One region of the Brevibacillus ginsengisoli genome, then DNA from elsewhere that is predicted to be linked to it. Evidence: riboswitches for the same ligand, from Rfam matches in the RefSeq annotation. Region 1 holds a riboswitch; the other holds the start of a gene.

The links. Region 1 has a riboswitch for FMN ahead of ribD (bifunctional diaminohydroxyphosphoribosylaminopyrimidine deaminase/5-amino-6-(5-phosphoribosylamino)uracil reductase RibD). Riboswitches for the same ligand answer to the same signal wherever they lie in the genome.
Region 2: another riboswitch for FMN. It lies ahead of ACQCN2_RS18795 (ECF transporter S component); the one in region 1 lies ahead of ribD (bifunctional diaminohydroxyphosphoribosylaminopyrimidine deaminase/5-amino-6-(5-phosphoribosylamino)uracil reductase RibD).

What each region holds. Positions count from the first base shown of each region.
Region 1 covers NZ_JBNJQR010000007.1:98,201-103,782, forward strand. The annotation lists gene ACQCN2_RS15260 (bifunctional 3,4-dihydroxy-2-butanone-4-phosphate synthase/GTP cyclohydrolase II) at 1-891, opposite strand, end outside; gene ribE (riboflavin synthase) at 938-1,600, opposite strand; gene ribD (bifunctional diaminohydroxyphosphoribosylaminopyrimidine deaminase/5-amino-6-(5-phosphoribosylamino)uracil reductase RibD) at 1,624-2,724, opposite strand; FMN riboswitch at 2,919-3,066, opposite strand; FMN riboswitch at 3,161-3,308, opposite strand; gene ACQCN2_RS15275 (CGNR zinc finger domain-containing protein) at 3,354-3,920, opposite strand; gene ACQCN2_RS15280 (DinB family protein) at 4,088-4,582, shown strand; gene ACQCN2_RS15285 (peptide ABC transporter substrate-binding protein) at 4,791-5,582, shown strand, end outside.
Region 2 covers NZ_JBNJQR010000009.1:237,384-242,965, reverse strand. The annotation lists gene ACQCN2_RS18815 (class I SAM-dependent methyltransferase) at 1-157, opposite strand, end outside; gene ACQCN2_RS18810 (M42 family metallopeptidase) at 167-1,222, opposite strand; gene bcp (thioredoxin-dependent thiol peroxidase) at 1,259-1,720, opposite strand; gene ACQCN2_RS18800 (helix-turn-helix domain-containing protein) at 1,895-2,518, shown strand; gene ACQCN2_RS18795 (ECF transporter S component) at 2,586-3,191, opposite strand; FMN riboswitch at 3,426-3,569, opposite strand; gene ACQCN2_RS18790 (ABC transporter permease) at 3,633-4,421, opposite strand; gene ACQCN2_RS18785 (ABC transporter permease) at 4,425-5,219, opposite strand; gene ACQCN2_RS18780 (ABC transporter ATP-binding protein) at 5,212-5,582, opposite strand, start outside.

The DNA.
Region 1 (5,582 bases):
AATTCCCCGTCCTTCCTGACGCATGTATAGCAGGACGCCTTTGCCCGCTCGTTCGATCTCCTTAAGTGCGGCGTGAAGCTGTGGACCGCAATCGCAACGCATAGATCCAAACACATCTCCCGTTAGGCATTCCGAATGGACACGAACCAGAACCGGCTCCTGTGGGTTGAACTCACCCTTGCATAACGCCACGTGCTCTTTTCCATCCAATTGGTTGGTGTAGGCGATCATGCGGAATTCTCCGTATTCGCTGGGGAGCTTGGCCTCCGCCGCTTTTTGAACGAGGATTTCCGTACGCATCCGATAGGCGATCATGTCTGCTATCGAGATAATCTTCAATTCGTACCGCTCCGCAATCTTCACTAACTCTGGCAGGCGAGCCATGGTTCCGTCCTCGTTCATAATCTCGCAGATGACACCCGCCGGATAACGTCCAGCTAAGCGAGCCAAATCTACTGCCGCTTCGGTATGTCCCGCACGTTTCAAGACGCCTCCTTGCTTAGCGACGAGTGGAAAGATATGCCCAGGTCGGCGAAAATCCTCCGCTGTTGTCGTCTCCTTGATCATCGAGAGAATCGTTTGAGATCGTTCAAACGCTGAGATACCTGTATGGGTATTCACTTCGTCGATCGACACGGTAAAAGCGGTACCCTGTCGGTCGGTATTGGTCTCAATCATCGGCTTTAACTGAAGTCTGTCCGCATCCCCTTCCGTGATTGGGACACAAATCAAGCCTCTCCCGTGCGTTGCCATAAAATTAATCATCTCAGGAGTCGCAAACTCCGCCAGCAAGACGAAGTCCCCTTCATTCTCACGATCCTCATCGTCAACCACAATGATCGCTTTCCCTTGTTTTAGATCCTCCAGTGCTTGTTCAATTGAATGAAACACGATTCATCCCACCTTCCGTTTTTCTCCCGAAAGAAACGGGGAATTTCTATAAAAATCCGTTTTCCCGCAGAAAGTCGGTACTGATTTTTGATTGTGCATTTCTAGCAGGGTTCTCGTTTGATTGCTGCAACAAGCGTTCTACATATTTGCCAATGACATCACATTCCAAATTCACGATATCGCCTGCCTGCTTAGCCCCAAGACTGGTGTGTGCTAGTGTATGAGGTATGATGGAGACGCTAAACTCCTGATCGGTCACGTCAACGAGCGTCAGGCTGATACCACTGACCGTGATCGAACCTCGTAAAATCATGTACCGCAACAAGGATGGATCATTGGGTTTGATTCGAAACAAAACTGCGTTGGCGAACGATTGACGAGAAAGAATCGTACCCGTACCATCCACATGTCCGGATACAATATGACCTCCGAATCGGCTTCCAACCAGCATCGCTCTCTCCAAGTTCACTTGATCTCCCTGCTTCAATCGACCCAAGCTGGTATGCTTCATGGTCTCCGGCATAATGTCCGCTGTAAATTGATAGCTAGTGAAGGTGGTAACGGTTAGACATACCCCATCCACTGCGATACTGTCTCCCAGCTGGACTCCCTGCAACACTCGATCAGCACGAAAAACAAGTGTGCCATGAGTAGCCTTCGTTTTTATATTTTCAAGCGTTCCGCATTCTTCCACAATCCCTGTAAACATCTTGGTTAGAACCTCCCTCCAGCCTACACAGGCCAAACTGGATATCCGCTTATTCGTACATCGTGCTTCCCGATTCGCTCGATCTCAACGTGGTCTATGAGAACCGCTTCGTCCATCTGCGCGAAGCCCAAACCACCGAATGCAGTGGGAGCATGAGCGCCTCCCACTACCTTCATCGAGAAATAGCTGATCATCTTGTTAATAGATTGCGCTTGTAGGAACGCCCCATTCACGGCAGAACCTCCTTCAACCAGCAAGGATGTAATCCCACTCTCTCCTAACCACTTCAACATCGGCTCAATTCCGATCTGTTCCTGCTCCATCACCACGACGTTCACTCCCAGCTCCCGAAGCTTGTCACATTGCTCTGCCGCCGCTCGTCTCGTGGTTATGACCCAGGTAGGCGCCTTTCCGTCGGTGACGACTCGTGATGTGAACGGAATCCGCAGAGTTGAGTCCATAATCAGCCGGATCGGTTGCTTTGCCGTCCCTTCTCCTTGAATCCTCGTAGTCAAAGCGGGATTGTCCGCAATGATCGTATTCACTCCAACTAGAATGGCATCGTGCTGAAGTCGCAAGCGATGAACCTCTTCTCTCGCCTGTTCTCCCGTAATCCATCGGCTATGCCCGGTTTTGGTGGCGATTTTGCCATCCAATGTACTGGCAGTCTTCACCGTCACAAAGGGTTTGCGCGTCGTGATGAAGTGAAAGAATACCTCGTTGAGATGCCTCGCCTCCTCTTCCAGCACGCCGACACGAACTTGCAAACCCGCTTCGCTCAAAATGCCTACACCCTTTCCAGCAACTAGCGGATTCGGATCGAGAGTTGCGACCACAACGCGTCGGATTCCCGCCTGGAGAATGGCCTGTGCGCAAGGAGGGGTTTTCCCGTAATGACTGCAAGGCTCAAGCGTTACATAAATGGTCGCTCCCTTGGCCTTCTCGCCAGCCATCCGAATCGCATGGACTTCTGCATGTGCTTCTCCTGCTCGCAGATGTGCTCCCATGCCGACAATCGCCTGATCTTTTACCAAAATGGCGCCTACCATTGGATTGGGACTTGTCTGACCCATGGCTCCTTTGGCCAGCTGCAAGGCCATTGACATGTAGGCTTCATCGTTCACATGGCTCTCCTCCTTTTTCTAACGTCTTCCTGCTTACACTTGCTTGCCCGACACGAGAATAAGAAAAGACTTCGTCCCACTAAGCTCGCTTGTAGTACCTAACTACAAAAAATGCCCGCAAGCATTAGCTCGGGGCATCGTGAAATAAGCCTTGAACAGCCACTTTTTTCGCAAAAAATGGTTGTAAAGACTAAATTCACCTTCTTCCATCCGGACTTTACCGTCGGCCTTGGATTCTCACCAAGTCAGTCGCTACCCAAGTTATTCGAATAGCGAGTCGCGGGCTTGGACACATTGGTCTTCACCGCCGGTCGGGAATTGCACCCTACCCCGAAGGTATTATTCAGTTAATAAAAATGCCCTGGCATTTGCGCTCAGGGCATCGTGAAATAAGCCTTATACGGCCACTTTTTTCGAAAATGGTTGTAAAGACTAAATCCACCTTCTTCCATCCGGACTTTACCGTCGGCCTTGGATTCTCACCAAGTCAGTCACTACTCAAATTCAGCGAATAGCGAGTCGCGGGCTTGGACACATTGGTCTTCACCGCCGGTCGGGAATTGCACCCTACCCTGAAGGTTCTATTCAGTTGGTTGCATTATAGCATAAAGGAGAAATGGTTCCCAAGATTAAATTTTTTGATTGTCTTGTTTTTGCTTTTGGCGTTCGCGAAACCGGCGTACTTTTAACAGGTTGCCACAGCAAGCATCATCGCACCACCGTCTGGTTCGGTTACGACTCTCGTCAAAGAAAATCCAGCGGCAATCTTCATTCATACAAATCTTGATCCTACGAAGATCTCCCGCCGCCAACAACTGAGTAAAAGAGACCGCAATCCGTTCTAGCACCAGATCCCAAGCATTCCCCAAGGGGACTAGCTCCATCCGATAGCTTTTTCCTTCAGGCACAAGTCGATGATAAGCTGAAACTCGCTTCATCACTCGGTTCAGAAGGTCTACATCAGCTTCATTTAATACTTGATCGTCTACGACCGCTTCGACCATCGCACGTAATCTGTCTCGCAGCTGTCCCAAAACCTGTCGCATATCCGCATCTACCGGTAATGGAGCGGTCAAATTCCAATGCCCCAAAAACTCCGCAAGCCATGATTCCTTGTCCAGTCGGTCTTCACGGCGTCCCGATCCCCGCCAATCCCGCCAATCGCTATTCATAAAGTCGATACAGATATGTTCCATCAGGATAAGCCCCCTGCCTTGCTCATTGTCAACGATTACCATAATGTGGTAGTATATTCTTAAGTGTAACTATCTAAATTAGATTTGGTGGTTACGCACTTGTTTGTTATCGTCATTATAGCGCGTGGAAGGACAGAAAAGTAGTCAAAAACAAGGAGGAGAACGGCATGAGTCAGGTTGATTTCTTGTTAGAACAATTATCGTTTACCTATGATCAGGAAGATTGGTATCCCCCGCTAAAACCAGCCTTGGAAGGTGTCACTGCAGAAATTGCTAGTTGGCGACCAGCTGGAGCCGCTGTGAATTCGATTTGGGAGACCGTAAATCACTTGCTGTACTACAAAGAGCGACTGATTCAACGCATTCATGGTGTCGATCCAACCAACCCTGCGGCAAACAATGACGAGACGTTCTCTAGCCAAGCAGAAACACTTGACGAAGCCGCATGGCAGGCCACACTTAATCGAGTGGATCACGTCTATCAAGAACTGAAAAACCAGGTATCTACCCTAAGTGAAGACGATCTCGATCGACCATCACCTTCCCAGCCTCTTCGAAAGCAAATCATGAGCATCATCAACCATGACGCCTATCATATTGGCGAAATCATTCAGATTCGCAAGTTGCATGGCTCGTGGCCGGCGAGACGATACTTTGACTAACAGCTTTTCGTTCAAGCAGCAGCCGCTTGTGGTGATTCACAGCGGTTGTTTTTTCTGTACAGCCCATAATTACGAGGCAATTGCTTGAAACTGCAAAACTTTAGTGAATGAAATCATTGACACAAGCTTGAATCAATAATAGTCTGAATAGTAGAATAATTATATAATTATAAGAATGTAAGCAACTTTATTCACAGGGGGGATTTTATTGAGAAAGAGTATTTCCATTGTCGCCTGTCTACTATTAATGGTAGGACCAATCGTCGGATGTACACCCACCACCCAAGAAACCGCCCAAAAGCCTCAGCAATCAACCACACCAACAACCAAGCCCACCAATCCTGAATCCAAAGTCCTTCATTGGAGCATCAACAACGAACCTACTTCCCTTGATCCAGGGATTGCAACAGATGCGGACTCTTTTGATATGATTTATGCGTTTTTTGAAGGGTTGACAAGCTATGACCTTAAAGGGCAGTTAGACAACGCCATTGCTGAAAGCTTCGAGAATACGCCTGATTTCACGAAATTCACGTTCAAGCTGCGCAAAAACGCCAAGTGGAGCAACGGCGATCCAGTGACCGCTCATGACTTCGAGTATGCCATCAAGCGCAATCTCGATCCCAAAACGGCCTCTGAATACGCGTACCAGCTCTATTACATAAAAGGCGGCGAAGAGTATAATACGGGCAAGGGCAAGGCTGAAGACGTTGGCGTGAAGGCATTGGACGATTACACACTTGAATTCACACTGAAATCGCCCACCCCGTTTTTCCGTGAATTGACCTTCTTCCCTACCCTCTTCCCTCTTCACAAAGCTACCGTCGAGGGCAATCCCAAATGGGCCGCTGAAGCCAAGACGATCGTCGGTAATGGCCCGTTCAACATCGAAAGCTGGGAGCATAAAAGCAAACTTGTCTTTGTGAAAAACCCGAACTACTGGGACAAAGAACACGTTCCATTGGATCGCATCGAGGTGTCTATCATCGAAGATAACAAC
Region 2 (5,582 bases), on a different contig from region 1:
GTGCCACAGGGATCGTAATTCGACCGGTTCCGCATGCGAGATCCAGCACTTCGCCCTTGCTTTCCTTGGCCATTTCGAGATAGAACGGAATATCTCCATTCACACCACGTTGTGTAATGTCGTAGTAATCCGCCCATTGATACATGTTTACTGCCATAAAATCCTCCTACACGACCAGCTCTTTAGATTGGAGATACGCCATAACCAACTTGGCAGTATTCTCAAAAGCATCCTTGTGTGTACGCTCGTGAGAATGAGAAGCGTCAATTCCTGGTCCGATCAATCCGTGCGCGACATCATACCCCGCACGAAGCGCCGCACTCGCATCTGACCCATAGAATGGATAAATATCAACCTGATAGTTCAGTCTGTTCTCTTCTGCCAAAGCGACAAAATGTTTCCGCAGTCCGTAGTGGTACGGCCCGGAGGAATCCTTGGCACAAATCGACACACAGTATTCATCGGTTGTCTGGCCGTCCCCAATCGCGCCCATATCGACAGCCACATATTCAACAGTCTCTGTCGGAACACTGGAGTTGCCGCCATATCCGATTTCCTCATTGTTGCTGATCAGGAAATGAGTCGTGAACGGAAGCTGAATATTGGATTCGCCAATCTGTTTCATAATCCCGAGAAGAATCGCCACACTTGCCTTATCATCAAGATGGCGAGATTTGATAAACCCGCTCTCTGTAACTGTCACACGCGGATCAAAGGAAACAAAGTCACCCACTCGAATGCCTAAGGCAAGGGTTTCCGCTTTGTTCGTCACTTTTTCATCCAAACGAACTTCCATCACATTCTCGGTGCGCTCCATTTTTTCCCCTTCACGGCCATAGACGTGCACAGAAGCTTTGGTCGTCAGGATCGTTCCCGTGTAAATACGTCCGTTCCCTGTCTCAATCTGGCAGTACTCCCCTTCAATGGCATTCCACATAAAGCCGCCAATCAAGGCAAGCTTCAACCGGCCATTCGCTTTGATTTCCTTCACCATCGCTCCCAACGTATCCACATGGGCGGTAAGCAGTCGATGCTTCTCCTGATTGATGCCTGGAATGGTTGCGAGAACGGCTCCCTTATTCGTCCGTTTATAGCTTACACCAAGTTTATCCAATTCCTCTTCTACCCAACCCATGACTTTTCCCGTGTTGCCTGATGGGCTCGGGGTATTCGCCAACGCACAAAACGCTTCCACCATGTAATCAATCGGCAACTGACTCATCTATGCATTCTCCTTTACCTATGTATTTTATGTAATTTATAGTTGCTTAACGAATTCAAGAACTTCCTGAACGTGCCCTTTTACTTTTACCTTATTCCAAATACGCGCGATTTTTCCCTCAGCATCAATGACGAAAGTTGTCCGCTCAATGCCCATGTACTCGCGACCGTACATTTTTTTCAGCACCCAAACGCCGTACGCTTCCGCAACCTTGTGATCCGGATCGGCAAGCAGTGTAAATGGCAATTCATGCTTGCTCACAAATCGGTCGTGAGATTTCACATCATCCGGGCTAATACCAAGGACGACCGTATTCAGATTACCGAACTCGGGATGATAGTCTCGAAAATCACATGCTTCTGTCGTGCAGCCTGGCGTCATGTCTTTGGGATAAAAATAGAGCACAATATTCTTCCCACGCAGATTTGCCAGTGAGATTGTTTGATTATTGCTTGCTTCTAATGTAAAATCTGGAGCGATCTGTCCAATTTCAACCATTTGAGAGTCCCTTCCTCCAATTATGAGTTTGTCTTATTTTAACAAACTAAATAGATACACGAAAGATTCAATGCTAGTCCATTGCACACCGCCCAAGAAAACGCTACAATTAAACAATGGATTAATAAAGAATTATAAACTGACGCTAGTAGAATCTGGACGGTGAAAACATTCATGAGAGAGTTTTACAATGTGACAGACCCGGAAGCGCTTAAGTGCCTTGCTATACCAGAACGTGTGAAAATTCTTGAATTATTCGAAGATCTTGAGCCGCGTACCGCTAAACAAATCGCGACAGAACTCGGAGAAAATGCGGCGCGTTTACATTATCATGTGAAAGAATTAGTTCGTGCTGGTTTGCTCGAACAAGTCGACACCCGCGTAAAAGGCTCCATTGTTGAAAAGTATTACCAACCAATCGCTAAAGTCATTTCGGTCAATCTGCGCGTGATGATTGAAGAAAACGCGCAACAGTTTAGTGACATTATGTTCTCACCACTTCGTACCACAGAGAAAGATTTGATGAGAACGTTAAATCAATTCGTAGAAAGCGATGTCGATGTGCGTAAAGAGTATAACGACACATTCGCCTATAATGTCACCGAATTATTTTTGTCCAAAGAAGAACGAAACGCATTTGTACAAGAATATAATGCGCTGATCCAAAAATATAAGGATCTCAAGATCTCCTCTGATCGTCGCAAATTCAAGAGCCTCAACATGCTATTCCCACTTTCTCCACCTGCGCCGACAGATGATAACGACGAACCGTTCATTGATTCGGACGAGCTAGATTAATCACAAGCAGATACAACTGTAGCATTCAAAAAGGAGCAACCCTCACAGGGATTGCTCCTTTTTTCATTTATGCCATATAACGCAGACGCGGAGATAGTTTGATAAAGATCGGATATGCGATTAAAGCGACTATAATTCCTTTTAATAAATTAAATGGCGCGATCGCGTACAAAATAAACGACCACAAGCTATCCATGTGAAGGCTGGCCACTAACGCATCCAGCGACATATGGTAAAGAACCGAATAGGCTGGCATCAACACATAATAATTGGCCACAGACATTACAGCTGTCATCAAGATGGTGCCTCCAAGAAGACCAAGCACAAATCCGCTTTTGCCTCCACGTACACGCTGCAAGGCAACCGTCACTAGAATGAAGCTCGCTCCTGCGATAAAGTTAGCCAATTCCCCCACAAGAAGACCATCTGTATTTTTCAGCAATAAGTGCAGGATGTTTTTAATCAGTTCAATCAGTACCCCGGCAGCGGGACCGAACATCAAACCGCCGATCAGACCTGGCAACGTGCTGAAATCAAGCTTTAAGAAAGTAGGAAAGAGCGGCAGCGGAAATTCCAGATACTGCAGGATAAACGCTACAGCGGCAAACAATGGAATCGCCACCAGCTTTCTTGTTTTGGACAAGTGTCCCGAGTGTACTTGCGTTTGTTGCATGATTACCATCTCCTCAGTTTGTTTTTCCTTCTTTTGAGGAATGGCAACAGATACGCAACACTAGCTACCGGATATCCCAACCACGCAAAAAGCCCCCGAAGTAAAGACTCCGAGGTCATGATGATTGGACGAACCCTATGCATAAGGGTATAGCGAACCAAAGGCTTTTGACTTCCCAAGCCTCATGATCACCATACGCATGCACAAACAAAGCACGTGTACAAACGCACTGTCGTCATCCTTCTCCCATCCAGACTGTACTGTCGGCTCTGGAATCTCACCAGATCCTGCACTCTTGCCTTAACAGCGAGAGGCTCGCGGGCTTACACAAATGTGATCACCGCCGGTCGGGAATTGCACCCTGCCCCGAAGGAATATGTGATTTTCACGAATTCATTATACTTGGGAAGTATGTTTCTTGACAATCATCTGGTAATAATTTTATGATCCGGCTCCGCGGTATTTCTTTACTCCCCAGTTCCAAATCAGCAATCCCAACGCAAAAAAGACGATGCCCATCAACGGTGTCAGCATGGTGAAAAGGTACCAATCCTTCTTGCCCAAGAAATAGGCGGATGGGTAAAGGCCGACAAAGGCAAACGGCAATATCCAGGTAAGAATGAACTTGATCACGTTGTTGTAAACATCAACTGGATAGCGGCCATAGTTCTGGATGTTATAGATCATCGGCGCAATTCCTGTTCGAGAATCGGAGAAAAAGCTGACAGCCGCGATAGCCGTATAAACTCCCGCATAAATCAGAACGCTGCTGATGACCAATCCAATGAACACGAAGACATCATACCAGGCGAACTGCAGATTCAGTCGAATCGCCGCATACCCCATAATAATCAATCCCGTGATCACACCAAAAATGCGGTCCGGCGCAATCGACTCCAAACAAACCTGCGCCAGATTGTGGATCGGACGAGTCAATACTCTGTCCATTTCCCCGCGAATAATATACCGTTCATTAAAATCCCAAAAGCCAAAAAACATCGTAAATACCGCATAAGGCACCAGAAAAAAGCCATAGATAAAGATGATCTCGTCACGAGTCCAGTCCTTCAAGGTGGAAACATGCTGAAAGACCACGAGAATAAACACCAAATTGATCAATTCATTAATGAGGTTCGAGAAAAATTCTCCGATGAAATCAGCGCGGTAGGCTAATCTTGTTTTGAAGTATTGGCTCAGGTAATGGGAAAACAACAAATACACCTGTTTCATCAACTATCCTCCTTGCACCACGAGCTTGTGTCGCGCTTGGTTCCACAATACGGTGATGGGTATTAACAGAACGCCGATCCAAACGAGTTGAAGCAGCAGCACTTGGACTATCTGGGATGCTGGAACCGCTCCAGCGAAAATCATGCTGGGATAGTAGTTGATCGCTTGAAAAGGCAAAAAGTGAAGAATCGATTGAGCCCATCCCGGGAAGAAGCTGATCGGCAGAATGAGACCTGACAATAAGTCAACAACCACCCGCTTTGCCCGCATCATCCCCTCGTTTCGCAAAAAGAAAAACGTAAGCACACCCGTGAGCAAGTTAATTTGGGTATTGATGATAAACGCCATGAGTAGGCTGAAAAGATAGACGCCCCACGTCTGCGCTGACGTCGGAAAATGAACCGGGATAAACAAACTGACGAGAATAATCCCTGGCACGGCGAAAAACAGAAAGCGAAAGATCCCCTCGCCCAACGCCTGCGCCGCTTTCACCGATAAATAGTTATAGGGACGAATCATCTCAATCGCCACTTTTCCTTCACGAACATCCTGGGCGATTTCCTGATCAATATTATTAAAGTAAAAAGCGCGCGACATCCACGAAATCGCTACGTAGGCCGTCATTTGGATCGCAGAAAGATTGGCGAGATTGGATTGATTCCCGTAAATCGCCCCCCACAGAAAATAGTACGCCCCAATGTTAATCCCGTAGATGATGATCCCACTATAGTAATTCACACGGTAAGCTAGCAGAGTCAGAAAACGCATACGGATTAATTCGGCATATAATTTACCCATAGCTGATAACCCCGCTATCGTCCGTACTGTAAATATTGCGCACGATATCTTCCGTACTTGCTTCGGTAATCTTCACATCACTTACATCCAAGCTAGACATCACTGTCGAGAGCAGGAACGGCAGCATCTCCTGGCTACGTTTCAGTTGAACTTTAATCGCGTACTCATTTTCGATCTCAAGCTCGCAAGGAAGATCGTTCAAGACAGCTCGCAGCTGATCCAGTGTCACTTTTTTCTTGAAGGAGAAAATAACCTCAGTTCCATTGCCCCATTTTTCTTTCAGATCGACCAGTTGACCGTCAAAAATTAGTTTGCCCTTGTCCATAACCAGCACCCGTTTACAGAGCGCTTCAATATCGGTCA